DNA from 4 places in the Lysinibacillus sp. FW301-JW8 genome. Region 3 is predicted to be linked to each of the others. Evidence: riboswitches for the same ligand, from Rfam matches in the RefSeq annotation. Region 3 holds a riboswitch; each other region holds the start of a gene.

Region 1 (3,213 bases), on a different contig from region 3:
AAATTTCAGATAACTTATCGAATGAGATAAGTGCTTGATGTAGCAACGTTTTACGCATTACCAAATGAGGCTTATCGAATGAGAAAATACGTAAACGCCACAACATTAGCCAATGTTTTTATGCTTCAATCTTTTGTTGTGAAGCTGTTACTTGCTCAATAGCTTGTTCTAAATCTGCAATTATATCCTCTACTGCCTCTAAACCGATTGATAAGCGAATGAGCGACTCGGTTACACCAGTTTGTATTAGCTCTTCAGCTGATAATTGCTGATGTGTAGTAGAAGCTGGATGAATTATTAATGATTTAGCATCCCCTACATTGGCTACGTGGGAGAATAATTTCACACTATCGATTAATTTACGCCCTGCTTCACGTCCACCTTTAATGCCAAATGTTAACACAGAACCGAAGCCATTTCTTAAATATTTTTTAGCTAAATCATGTGTGGGGAAATCTTCTAGGCCATTATAATTTACATATTCCACAGATGGGTGGTTTCGTAAATATTCGGCTACTGCTAAAGCATTTTCATTATGTTTAGGGATACGCAAATGAAGCGTTTCTAAACCTTGTAATAAATTAAATGCCGCATCAGCACTTAATGTTGGCCCAAAGTCACGTAGTAATTGTACACGCAGCTTTGTAGCAAATGCAGCTGCTGCTGTGTCTATACCATATCGGATGCCATGATAGGAAGCATCTGGCTCAGTAAATCCTGGGAAACGACCACGAGTCCAATCAAATTTCCCTGCATCAACTACAACGCCACCTAAAGTTGTTCCATGTCCACCAATCCATTTTGTTGCGGAGTGAACAACAATATCGGCACCAAAATCAATTGGTGTAGAGCCATATGGTGAAGCAAACGTACTATCGATAATTAATGGTAAGCTGTTTTCATGTGCAATATTAGCCACCGCCTCAATATCTAGTACTTTTAAGCTTGGGTTACCATAAATTTCAGCGAATACTGCTTTTGTTTTATCAGTGATTGCTGCCTTGAAGTTTTCAGGATTTGTTTCATCTACAAAAATCGTTTTAATACCATAGTTTGGTAGTGTGTTAGCAAATAAATTATAAGTACCACCGTATAAAGAGCTAGCTGCAACAATTTCATCCCCTGCACCTGCAAGATTTAAAATTGAAAATGCTATCGCTGCTGCACCAGATGATAGTGCTACTGCTGCTGTACCGCCTTCTAATAAAGCGACGCGTTTTTCAAAAACATCTACAGTTGGGTTCGTAATACGTGTGTAAATATTGCCGGCTTCCTCTAGGGCAAAAAGACGTTGCGCATGAGCAGTGTCTTTAAAAACGAAAGCCGTAGAGCGATATACGGGTACGGTGCGAGATCCTGTTACCGGGTCTGGCTCTTGGCCCCCATGTAACAGCAATGTTTCTGGTTTAAAATTTGTCATTGTATACCTCCAAGTGGTTATTTTTTTACGATGGTACCGGAGATGAGGAGGATTTTTCAGTAGAAAACAAAAACCCCCTTCAGCTAAGAAGAGGGTTGCAGTTGCAAGTTTTCCTCCCCTTATCTGCCAGATCCAAGTAAGAATCTGTAGGAATTAGCACCTTAGCAAGTTCGTTACTTGCTGGTTGCCGGGCATCATAGGGCCTATCCCTCCGCCGCTCTTGATAAGAGTATTGCGATTCAATTTCCATCGTTGTTACACAGTATAATCATAGACTTTTTTTCTGTCAACACTAAAATTTTATTTTTTCCGAAACTTCATTCTGCTTCTTTACGTAATATGAACGCATACACTATTTTAATATTTATTTAGAAAGGAGGATTTTCATGATAACAACCATCATTCTATTTATTGTTGTTGGTTATTTCATCGGCTGTCTTCATGGCTCTAAAGTGGCACAGTTTTTATCCGGTGTAGATTTAAAAAAGACTGGTCATGGGAATGCAGGTGCGTCCAATGCAACCCTTTCCCTAGGATGGAAATACGGGGTATTAGTAGCACTTATCGATATTGGTAAAGGTGTGTTAGCGATTATTGGCGCACATATCTATCTAGCAGATGCAACACATTACACAGAGGTACAAGTTTGGCTCTTCACCTATCTCATAGCAGCAGGTGTCATTCTGGGTCATAATTTCCCATTCCATATGGGCTTTAATGGGGGTAAAGGTACAGCCTCCATAATAGGAATATTGCTTGCTGTTGATTGGAAAATTGGTTTATTTGCACTTATTCTATTTGTCATTTTATCATTTGCGACAAACTATTTAATCGTTGGTGTTTTAGAGTTCTATCTTGTTTTTTGTACAGCAACTTATTTATGGATTCCGGGAATAGGTCCAACGATTATAGCTTTGCTACTTTTTGGAATAGCTATCATATTGCATATCGAAAATATTAAACGATTAGTCAAAGGAACAGAGCCTAAGGTAACTTCGGCTTTTAAGAAAAAGAAATAATATTTTTTTGGATGTTTTTGTCTTTTCTATGACCATATATTTTCTCTTTATCTACTATTAATGCTGTAAAAAGGGAGTATTTCACTTACTTATTTTTTCTCCAATAAATAGATAAATTATTTTCTTAATAAAACATTTTACTGACCGATGTTATAGACAATAATCGTCATGTTTATCGTAGAAAGGATGAAAAAATATGTCTACTCTTCAACAAGCAACCGCAAAACGTAATTTAAAGCCACTTTGGATTGGTTTAGCCTTTGCTTCATTAATCATCATTATTTTTTTACCTAATAACGGCGATTTACCTGTTGCGGGTCAACGGGCTTTAGCCATCTTAGCTTTCTCAGTCATTCTTTGGGTAACAGAAGCAGTTTCATATCCTGTCAGCTCTGCCATGATAATCGCACTGGTAACCGTTTTACTAGGACTGGCTCCTTCAATAGACGATCCAACAGCAGAATTAGGAACTGCAGGTGCCCTAAAATTAGCTTTAAGTGGATTTAGTAATTCTGCAGTAGCCCTAGTAGCTGCAGCTCTATTTTTAGCAGCAGCGATGCAAATTACCAACTTACATAAACGACTCGCCCTATGGATACTTTCACTTGTAGGGACTAAAACAAAAGCAATCGTTTTTGGTGCCATTTTAGTATCTATAGCACTCGCATTTTTTGTTCCTTCTGCTACAGCTCGTGCTGGCGCAGTAGTCCCAATACTACTTGGAATGGTCGCTGCATTTGGTTTGCCTCGTGATAGCCGACTCGCTGCCTTACT
Region 2 (3,213 bases), on a different contig from region 3:
GTGATCTGAATGAATTTAAGCTACTTTTCAGAGGTGTCCAAACACCCGCTGAAATAGAGGAACTCAGGCTAAGATCTTCACATCCTGTGAAAACGCCTGAGTGACCAACATCGTGTTGACCCAAAGCCTCTGGCGGATGTCACGGAATCGAAAAGAAGTTAATAAAGGATGTTAGCCTAAAATCATCGCATCCATGCGATAACGGCTAACTGACCTGCTTCATGCAGGCCTAAGCACAAAGCCGATTCCGGACGCAATTATGCCGAGGCATAATTGATATAAACAAATTCCAAAAAAACTGTTCTACAGCAATGCCATAGAACAGTTTTTTCATTTCTCGATCTTTCTTGGACTCTGTAAATCTTTTTCTAAAGGATAAAATTGAACATGTCCTGTTTCATCATCAAATTGGCGAATATGCTGAATGCCCTGTACCTCAGCTAAAACGATATCGGCTGTAATTACAATATTTCCACCCTTTATCAAATGCCCTCCCGATACTTGACCCCATTGATCACTCATTGATCCATGAAGATGCGTCTCATATTCTCCATCACGTTTACACACAACACCAGCACCTTGAATAAATTCAAGGGGTCCCTCTTTTTTAACTACTTCACTGAAACCGACATTAATTTTAGAGGTCTCATCTGGTACTAAATATACAAAACTACTTTTTTGAAAACTGCCAATACAGCTAACAATGGTAGCCGACTCAATATCGTTCTCTTGACAGATTGCTTCTATCCCCTCGATAATATCAGTCCCCATTAAAATACGAGCACTAATCACTTTTCCAAATGCTCCAACTCCGTAATTTACTCTTATAGGCATCTCTACACCCCTTTTTGCTTCAAAGTTTTTTATCATAACCAATTACACCCCAACGTCTAGCTAGCTCTAAAAGCTTCTACTCAAAATCCGTAGGGGGCTCTCACTTGATTCAGCGGATGCAAAAACAAAAAACCATTCATCTCTTCACATATTTGCTAAATCAAAATAAATAAAAAATAAAATAATTATTGACTAATAATAACCTATAATTTATATTAGTTCTATCGGATTTATAAAAATACTATATATCTCTTATCAAGAGTAGCTGAGGGACTGGCCCTATGAAGCTCGGCAACCTCCTTTTTAAAGGAAGGTGCTAAATCCTGCAAACGATTGTCGTTTGATAGATAAGAGAGGACGTTTTTTCATGAGCCTCTCTTAGTTTATAAGAGAGTTTTTTTATTTTTAAAAACCGATAAAACAAACTTTGGAGGTCATATTCATGAAGAAACGAAACAAATTTTTATTAGGCATAGCAGGTCTTACATTAGCAGCTGCATTAGTAGGCTGCGGTACAAAAGAAGATAGTAAAGGTGACCAAGGTAAGGCTATTGATGAAAATAAAATCGTAGTAGGGGTTACTTCTGGTCCACATGAACAAATTGCAGAGGTTGCGGCAAAAGTTGCAAAGGAAAAAGGCTTGGAAGTAGAGCTTAAATCCTTCTCTGACTATGTTTTACCTAATACTTCATTAGCTGAAGGCGATCTTGATGCAAACAGCTATCAGCACGAGCCTTTCTTAGATACTTTTAATAAAGATCATGATACAGACTTAGTACCAGTAGGAAAAACTATTCTGAATCCAATGGGTGTTTACTCTGAAAAATATAAATCTTTTGATGAAATACCAGACGGAGCAACATTTGGTTTACCAAACGATCCAACAAACGGTGCCCGTGCACTATTTGTTTTACAAGAAGCTGGCTATATTAAATTAAAAGAAGGTACTGGCCTAACAGCATCTATCCGTGATGTTGAAGAAAACAAGAAAAATTTAAAATTCATAGAGTTAGAGGCTGCACAAATTCCAAAGCAGCTTAGTGAGGTTGATGTAGCTGCTATTAATACAAACTTTGCGCTTGATGCTGGCATTAATCCTAAAGAAGATTCTATCCTTTTAGAATCTACTGACTCTCCTTATGTAAACTATATCGTAGTACGTGCCGAAAATGAGAATGATCCAACGATTAAAAAATTCGTTGAAGCTTATCAATCTGATGAAGTACGCAAATTTATTGAAGATGAATTTAAGGGTTCTGTAATTGCAAGCTGGTAAGTACTAAAAATAGACTTCGATAAAGTGGTTATTTTCCCCATCTTCCACTGATTATTCGTTGAAACAATTGGGCTTATACAGGTTATTAAGATCCCTACTTAGAATTTTTTGTTCTTGAAAAGGGGATTATACAGCACGTTAAGCGGGATAAAATAGAGAATCTGCTAGAATCCTTTGGGAAAGCGAGCAGATTCTTGCTTTTTAGAAAGGAGACATCCATATGATTCGGTTAGAAAATATATCCAAAGAATTTAAAACAAAAAAAGGTATTGTCAGAGCAGTGGATGGGATTAACCTTCATGTTAAAAAAGGTGAAATTCATGGGGTCATTGGCTATAGTGGTGCAGGTAAAAGTACACTTATTCGCTGTGTCAACCTATTGGAGCGTCCAACAGCAGGAAAAGTTTGGATCAATAATGTGGATATTACTTCCCTTTCCCTAAATGATCTTCGAAAGACCCGTCAAAAGATCGGGATGATCTTCCAGCATTTTAATCTCTTAAAAACTGCGACCGTTTATAACAATATTGCTATCCCATTAAAGCTTCTTGGCTATAACGATGTCGAAGTAAAAAATCGTGTGGCGAAATACGCTGAAATTGTTGGTTTAACAGAAAAATTAGAAAGCTTTCCAAGTCAGCTTTCAGGAGGTCAAAAACAACGAGTTGCTATTGCCCGTGCATTAGCACAGGAACCCGAAATCTTACTAAGTGATGAAGCGACTAGTGCACTTGATCCAGAAACAACAGAAGCCATTCTTGAGCTTTTATTGAAAATTAATCGTGAGCTAGGCATTACTATTTTACTTATTACGCATGAAATGAATGTCATACAAAAAATCTGCGATGATGTATCTGTTCTTGAAGCAGGGAAAGTTGTGGAATACGGCTCTGCTATTGATCTTTTTGCGAAGCCTCAGCACCCAACAACGCGAAAGTTCTTGAACACGATTTCACAGCGTAATCTATCCCCTTCTCTTATCCAGCAGCTCAATGTTTCAGGGAGTGTTATTCGTCTAACATTTCTCGGAGAAAGTACTGGAAAACCGTTACTGACAGAGGTCAGCAAAGTATACGATGTTCAGCCAAATATTTTAACTGCCA
Region 3 (3,213 bases):
AAGAAAAAGTGCAGATGGCAAAAAAAATGCTTCAAAAATCAGTATATGGACATAGTGTAGCCTTTCTTCGTATCTCTGCAATCGGCATTAGCCTCTATGCAGGACCCGAATGCGGCTATACGGGACCCATTCTATATCGTGATCTCGGCTTAACACCCCATCAGTCTGTATGGAATATTCCACCTCATACACGAAAAAAACATCTAACATTTGATCAGCTTATACATTTAGATGCTGATCATTTATTCATTACCTTCGACAAGCAACATTCAATTTTTGAAGGAGAGGAACGAGTATTGTTAAAATCCACTACCTGGAACAATCTCTCAGCAGTGAAAAACAACTGTGTCTATGAGGTTGATTTCTTAACATGGATGAACTACGGCATTCTCTCCCATAACAAAAAAATAGATGATGTTTTACGTGTTCTTGGATAAAATAATTGTGAAAGAAGGCTATTAAGAACGAAGCCTTCTTTTTTGATCGGGTTTCCTCCACTTTTAATCGGCTTGAGCTATACTTTGATCGGGTTCCGTTCTTTTTTGATCGGCTTGGGCTTCTCTTTGATCAGGTTCCGTCCCTTTGATCGGTTCGGCCCCCTCTTTGATCAGGTCCCCTCCATTTTTGATCAGCTTGAACTCTTTTTTGCTCAGGTCCCTCCATTTTTGATCAGCTTGAACTCTTTTTCGATCTGGTTTCCTTCACTTTTGATCAGCCCAGGCTCATCTCTGATCAAGCTCCATTATTTCCAATCGACTTAGTTACCTCTTCCTAGCTCATCCACTGTATTGTTCTGCTTCATTTGATAATGCCCTCCTTGATATCTAGAAACAGTGAACACCGAAAGTCTTTGCTGCACATAAGATAGGGTATCAGCTAGTGGATAGGAGGAATTAAGCTGTATTACAACCACCCTTATCCATATTTCGTCTATCCTACCTATTATCCAGAATTGGCAATAGTAAATCATCCAGCTCTTCACCAACCATCTAGATATTTAGCTATGCCGACAAATACTAATCCTTTTCCCGCTGTAAATACAAATAAATTAAAAATTTCTGCCAAGCGAGTAAAGGGAATTATGCAGCAAGCTCAGCTACTTACAGATAAAATTGATGGATCAGAACAATTTGCACATGATCTTATGGATGCTGCACAGAAATCAAATAAATCGGAGGTTGAAAAGTTAATCATTTCAACGGGTATTACTATGAAATTTGAAACAAACTATACACCTGATAATATTCGGATAGTATTTACAGATAGTGAATGCTGCAAGCTTACGTTAGTTTTAAGCTGGTGACAGCACCTTTTCTACAAGAGGGCTCTTTTCATAAGAACCCACTTGTATACTTAACTTTCCCCTAAGAGCCTCTAATCAGCGTGGCTCTTTCCCTAACAAATGCTTAACCGTATTAGTTGGTTTTTCTGGTACCCTAAAGACATTGTTTTTACGCTAACTAGATCAGCATCTCCCTTAATGTATCAGTTCCAGATCAATATAACGAACAGGGCGATTAAGAAGAGTTATTAACAACTGGATATAGCCGCTCTTTTTGTATGTAAAATATTAACCATGTATCCCTATTGAACTTGTAAACTATAAAAAAATATGCTAATGTATTTGTAATCGTTATTTCTGAAAATTCTTATATCGCATTTCTTATCAAGAGAGACAGAGGGATTGGCCCTATGAAGTCTCAGCAACCAGCCTCTGGGTATGGTGCTAACTCCAATTGGCAAAATATTTGCCTTGAAGATGAGAAGACCTACATCAGTTGCTTTGCACAAGAGTCCTCTTCTCCAAGAAGGACTCTTTTTTGTGGTTGTGATTGAACAAGAAGGAAATAACTCAAACTATTAATAGGAAGCAGGTAAATACGATGACTAATGAACTTTTACAAGCAGTGCAGCTATTGAAATCAAGAAAATGGGTAGATTTAACACATACATTTGGACCAAATTCGCCTCACTTCTTTATGTTTGAGGACGCAAAATTTGAAACCTTATTCTCTCATGATGATGGCTTCTTTGCACAGCAATTCACTTTTCCCGGACAATACGGAACGCATATTGATCCCCCTATCCATTTTGTAAGGGACACACGTTTTTTAGAAGAATTAGATTTAAAGGAATTAGTGCTACCATTAATCGTGATTGATAAATCGAATGAAGCCGATCAAAATAATGATTTTACCTTAAGTGTTCAGGGTATTCTTGACTTTGAGGCTGAGCATGGGGAAATTGAAGCAGGTACATTTGTTGCCCTACGCACCGATTGGAGTAAGCGCTGGCCAAATAAGGAAGCATTCAATAATAAGGATGCTGAGGGTCATAATCATATACCCGGTTGGGGATTAGAGGCTTTACAATTTTTATTCAAAGAACGAAAAGTTAGTGCTATTGGTCACGAAACTTTCGACACTGATTCAGCAGCAGATTTTCGTAAAAATGGTAAGTTAGACGGTGAATATTTTGTACTTGAGCAAGATACTTATCAAATTGAGCTTTTAACAAATTTAGATCAGTTGCCACCAAAAGGGGCTGTCATATTCAATATCGTACCAAAACCAGAAAAAGCATCTGGATTCCCCGTTCGTTCATTTGCCATCCTACCTTAAAAATAAATAAGGGTCTCATTCACTTCACTTAGAAGAATCAGACCCTTATTTATTTCTTTTTTTGAAAAAATAATAAATGATCAACATTAATATGATGAAGACTACAATTAGATAAATACTGTAATGAGATAAATAAAATCCTACATAGCGCCATTTCTCACCTAGTACTTTTCCTAGTGTAATAAAAGTAAATGTCCAAATAAATGCTCCTGCATAAGCAAAAAAAGCAAATTTCCTATATGGATAGTTATTAATGGCAGCTATATATGCGGTAAGATGGCGTACACCTGGAATAAAAAAACCTATCAGTAATAAGACTGGGCCTATTTTTGTAAACAATTTTTTAGTAAAATCAATTTTCTGTTTAGTAATATGAATCTTCGGTCCGTATTTATGCAATAAAGGTAGCCCGAACCGATAACCTATATAGTAACTTAAGGTAATGCCGCCTATTGCCCCTATGGCTGCGCTGAGTAATGCCGGAACATGTGCTAGTGTTTCGCGATATACACTATATCCTACATATGTTAAAAATATTTCATCAGGAATAGGCAACCCGACAATCCCTCCAACAAGGATAAGAATAATGCCA
Region 4 (3,213 bases), on a different contig from region 3:
AGTAACAAATTCAGCTGAGAAATTAGCAAATGTTGCCCAACACTTAAATTAATTCATAGCAAGTATAGTATTTATTGTGGCAACTGAAGATCTACAGCCTGTAAACACTATAAAAACCATTAATATGTGTAAATTAATGGTTCTGAAGGCGATATATAGGTTATGCAATTTTGCAAGCTGATGACCGAGATTTAAGGTTAAAAGTATTTTTTGTATTATTATGGAAAAATACATACTTTAGTCATAGAAATGGAGCTATCCTAACCACTGGATAGCTCCATTTTTGCTAAATTTGTAAAGGATTTAGCGTAATTTTCAATAAAAAGAGTTTATACTAAAGGAAGACAACAAAAATTAGGGGCGGTTAATATGGAAACAGTGGTTGTATTAGGCGGCGGAATTACGGGTTTATGTACGATGCATTATTTGCAGCGTCAAGTGAAGGAGAAAAATTTAGATGTAAAGCTTGTGCTTGTTGAAAAAAATACATATCTAGGTGGTAAGCTGCACTCTGCTCACGAACATGGATTCATTATGGAAACAGGGGCAGATTCAATTGTAGCTCGTCATAAAGGTGTTATGGAACTGATTGAAGAGCTTAATTTTGAGCAAGATTTGGTATACAACGAAACTGGGATTTCCTATATATACACAAATAATGAGCTCCATGCCATTCCGGCAGATTCGACGTTCGGCATTCCAATGAGCCTACACTCTCTGGAGGAAAGCACACTTGTATCCGAAGAAGGTAAAAAAGAAGCATTAAAGGATTTGACAATGCCGAATGCGGGCTTTACAAAGGATAGCTCTATCGGAGAATTTTTAACGTATTATTTAGGCGAGGAGCTTGTACAAAACCAAATAGCGCCAGTACTTGCAGGAGTGTATTCAGGAGATTTACATCAATTATCGATAGCCTCCACTTTACCTTATTTAATTGATTATAAAAATGAGTACGGTAGTATCATTAAAGGTTTTGATGCAAATCGAGAACAATTTGTAAAAGCCGCTAATAAAAAGTTTATTTCGTTTAAAAATGGTTTATCGTCTTTAATTGATCGTCTTGAAGAAACGTTAACTGATGTAGAAATTATTAAGGGAATTACCATTACAAGTGTCAACAAGCAGGAAGATCACTACACTGTTACTTTGGCAGATGATACGGTTATTAAAGCAGATCATGTTGTTTTAGCATTACCTAATGAAGCTGTACAGAGCTTATTAAAGGATGATACATTGAACCGTTATTTTGAACAGTTCAATACTGCCTCAGCCATTACGATTTATTTAGGATTTGATGTACCCGATAATAGATTACCAGCTGATGGAACAGGCTTTATTGTGTCACATAATTCGGATGTAATCTGTAATGCAGCGACATGGACAAGCCGCAAGTGGAAGCATACTTCAGCAAATGAGCAATTACTTGTTCGACTCTTCTATAAAAGTATTAACCCTGCGTATGAGAAGTTACGTAGGATGACAGATGAAGAATTAGCGGTTGTTGCCTTAGAGGATGTAAGAAAAAGCTTGGGAATTGAAGAAAAGCCAAATGTCGTGAATGTGAGTAGATGGATTGATCAAATGCCGAAATATGATTTAGCTCATCGTGAGGCATTACAGGGTTTATTACAAGAGCTCGAAACAAACTATCCGAATTTATCCATTGCTGGCTGCTCTTATTTTGGTGTAGGTATAGGTGCTTGTATTCAAAACGGTAAAAAAATAGGGGAGGATATTGCTGAAAAACTCTCTTAATTGCAGAATATAAGACAAAAAATTATATTTTTCGTTTGAAATATCCTTTGTTACGTGAAATAGTCTTGACTCAAACGTTTGTTAACGATATGATTCTTTTAATTATTTAAAAAATTCATACTAAATTCTTATCAAGAGAAGCTGAGGGACTGGCCCTATGATGCTTCAGCAACCAACTTTTTGTCAGGTGCTAAATCCAGAAGACCCTATGGTCGAAGATGAGAAGGAACAAAATTACGAAACGTAAAAGCCTTCTTTGTGTTAAAGAAGGCTTTTTTATTATAGAAAAATAGGAAGAGGGGCTAGTTTTATGGGATTGCTTGAAAAGTTAAAAACGCATGTTCTGACAGCAGATGGTGCAATTGGTACGGTATTATACGGCTATGGCTTGGAGTACTGTCATGAGGAAATGAATGTTCAAAGACCAGAATTAATTGAAAAGATTCATAGAGAGTATATCGTAGCTGGAGCCGACATTATTCAAACAAATACTTATGGAGCGAATGCCATAAAATTAGCACGCTATGGATTAGAATCGCGTGTTCAGCAGTTTAATGAAGCTGCTATTACAATTGCAAAGCGAGCCGCTGCAGATGGCGGTCAATTTGTTTTAGGAACTATCGGAGGAATTCGAGGCATCCGAAAAAGCGATGCAACGTTAGAAGAAATTTTAGCGACTGTGGAAGAGCAAGCAACTGTATTACTTGCAGGGAATCCAGACGGCCTTTTACTTGAAACCTATTATGATTTTGAAGAATTAACAGCGACATTAAAAATGCTTCGAGTAAAAACCAAGTTGCCAATCATTGCGCAAGTTTCAATGCATGAACCGGGAGTATTGCAAAATGGTAAGAGTTTAAATAACGCTCTACATGAGCTTGAAGCGCTTGGAGCTGATATTGTAGGTGTTAACTGTCGTTTAGGTCCATTCCATACGATTCAAGCATTTGAAGGTGTAGAGCTTCCTGAGAAGGCATTTATGTCAGCATATCCAAATGCATCTCTTCTAGACTTAGAAGACGGCCGAGTGGTTTATGAGTCTGAGACAGACTATTTTGGTCGAGCAGCTGTAGCACTTCGAGATCAAGGTGTACGTTTAATAGGCGGTTGCTGTGGTACGACGCCAAAGCATATTGCTGCAGCAAAAAAATACTTAGAGGAGCTGTCTCCGGTAGAAGAAAAATTAGCGAAGCCAGAAAAAGTAGAGATTGTACGTGAGGCAGAACCATCAAGATTTGAGCCTCTGCATATAAAAGTAAAACGTCAACGCTCGGTTATTGTAGAGTTGGATACACCAAGACATTTAGAAATCGATGGCTTTATTAAAGGTGCTAAAAAATTATATGAGGCAGGCGCAGATGTGGTTATGATGGCGGATAATTCACTTGCATCTCCAAGAATAAGCAATGTGGCAATGGGCGCATTACTGAAAGAAACACATGGGGTACGCCCGCT

What was found. Region 3 has a riboswitch for S-adenosylmethionine ahead of AC3WOM_RS07240 (cyclase family protein). Riboswitches for the same ligand answer to the same signal wherever they lie in the genome.
Region 1: it holds a riboswitch for S-adenosylmethionine, as region 3 does, so the genes downstream of both, AC3WOM_RS07745 (O-acetylhomoserine aminocarboxypropyltransferase/cysteine synthase family protein) here and AC3WOM_RS07240 (cyclase family protein) in region 3, are expected to answer to the same signal.
Region 2: it holds a riboswitch for S-adenosylmethionine, as region 3 does, so the genes downstream of both, AC3WOM_RS19750 (MetQ/NlpA family ABC transporter substrate-binding protein) here and AC3WOM_RS07240 (cyclase family protein) in region 3, are expected to answer to the same signal.
Region 4: it holds a riboswitch for S-adenosylmethionine, as region 3 does, so the genes downstream of both, AC3WOM_RS20430 (bifunctional homocysteine S-methyltransferase/methylenetetrahydrofolate reductase) here and AC3WOM_RS07240 (cyclase family protein) in region 3, are expected to answer to the same signal.

What each region holds. Positions count from the first base shown of each region.
Region 1 is NZ_JBYTBB010000013.1:60,749-63,961, forward strand. Features, by position in the region: gene AC3WOM_RS07745 (O-acetylhomoserine aminocarboxypropyltransferase/cysteine synthase family protein) at 119-1,420, opposite strand; SAM riboswitch class I at 1,537-1,650, opposite strand; gene AC3WOM_RS07750 (glycerol-3-phosphate acyltransferase) at 1,807-2,439, shown strand; gene AC3WOM_RS07755 (DASS family sodium-coupled anion symporter) at 2,636-3,213, shown strand, end outside.
Region 2 is NZ_JBYTBB010000056.1:26,692-29,904, reverse strand. Features, by position in the region: gene AC3WOM_RS19755 (PPC domain-containing DNA-binding protein) at 331-834, opposite strand; SAM riboswitch class I at 1,084-1,188, shown strand; gene AC3WOM_RS19750 (MetQ/NlpA family ABC transporter substrate-binding protein) at 1,277-2,110, shown strand; gene AC3WOM_RS19745 (methionine ABC transporter ATP-binding protein) at 2,331-3,213, shown strand, end outside.
Region 3 is NZ_JBYTBB010000012.1:40,954-44,166, forward strand. Features, by position in the region: gene AC3WOM_RS07230 (helix-turn-helix domain-containing protein) at 1-437, shown strand, start outside; gene AC3WOM_RS07235 (YuzC family spore coat inner layer protein) at 1,004-1,303, shown strand; SAM riboswitch class I at 1,661-1,766, shown strand; gene AC3WOM_RS07240 (cyclase family protein) at 1,884-2,621, shown strand; gene AC3WOM_RS07245 (DedA family protein) at 2,667-3,213, opposite strand, start outside.
Region 4 is NZ_JBYTBB010000060.1:7,891-11,103, reverse strand. Features, by position in the region: partial or broken gene AC3WOM_RS20440 (methyl-accepting chemotaxis protein) at 1-52, shown strand, start outside; gene AC3WOM_RS20435 (protoporphyrinogen oxidase) at 370-1,758, shown strand; SAM riboswitch class I at 1,884-1,983, shown strand; gene AC3WOM_RS20430 (bifunctional homocysteine S-methyltransferase/methylenetetrahydrofolate reductase) at 2,069-3,213, shown strand, end outside.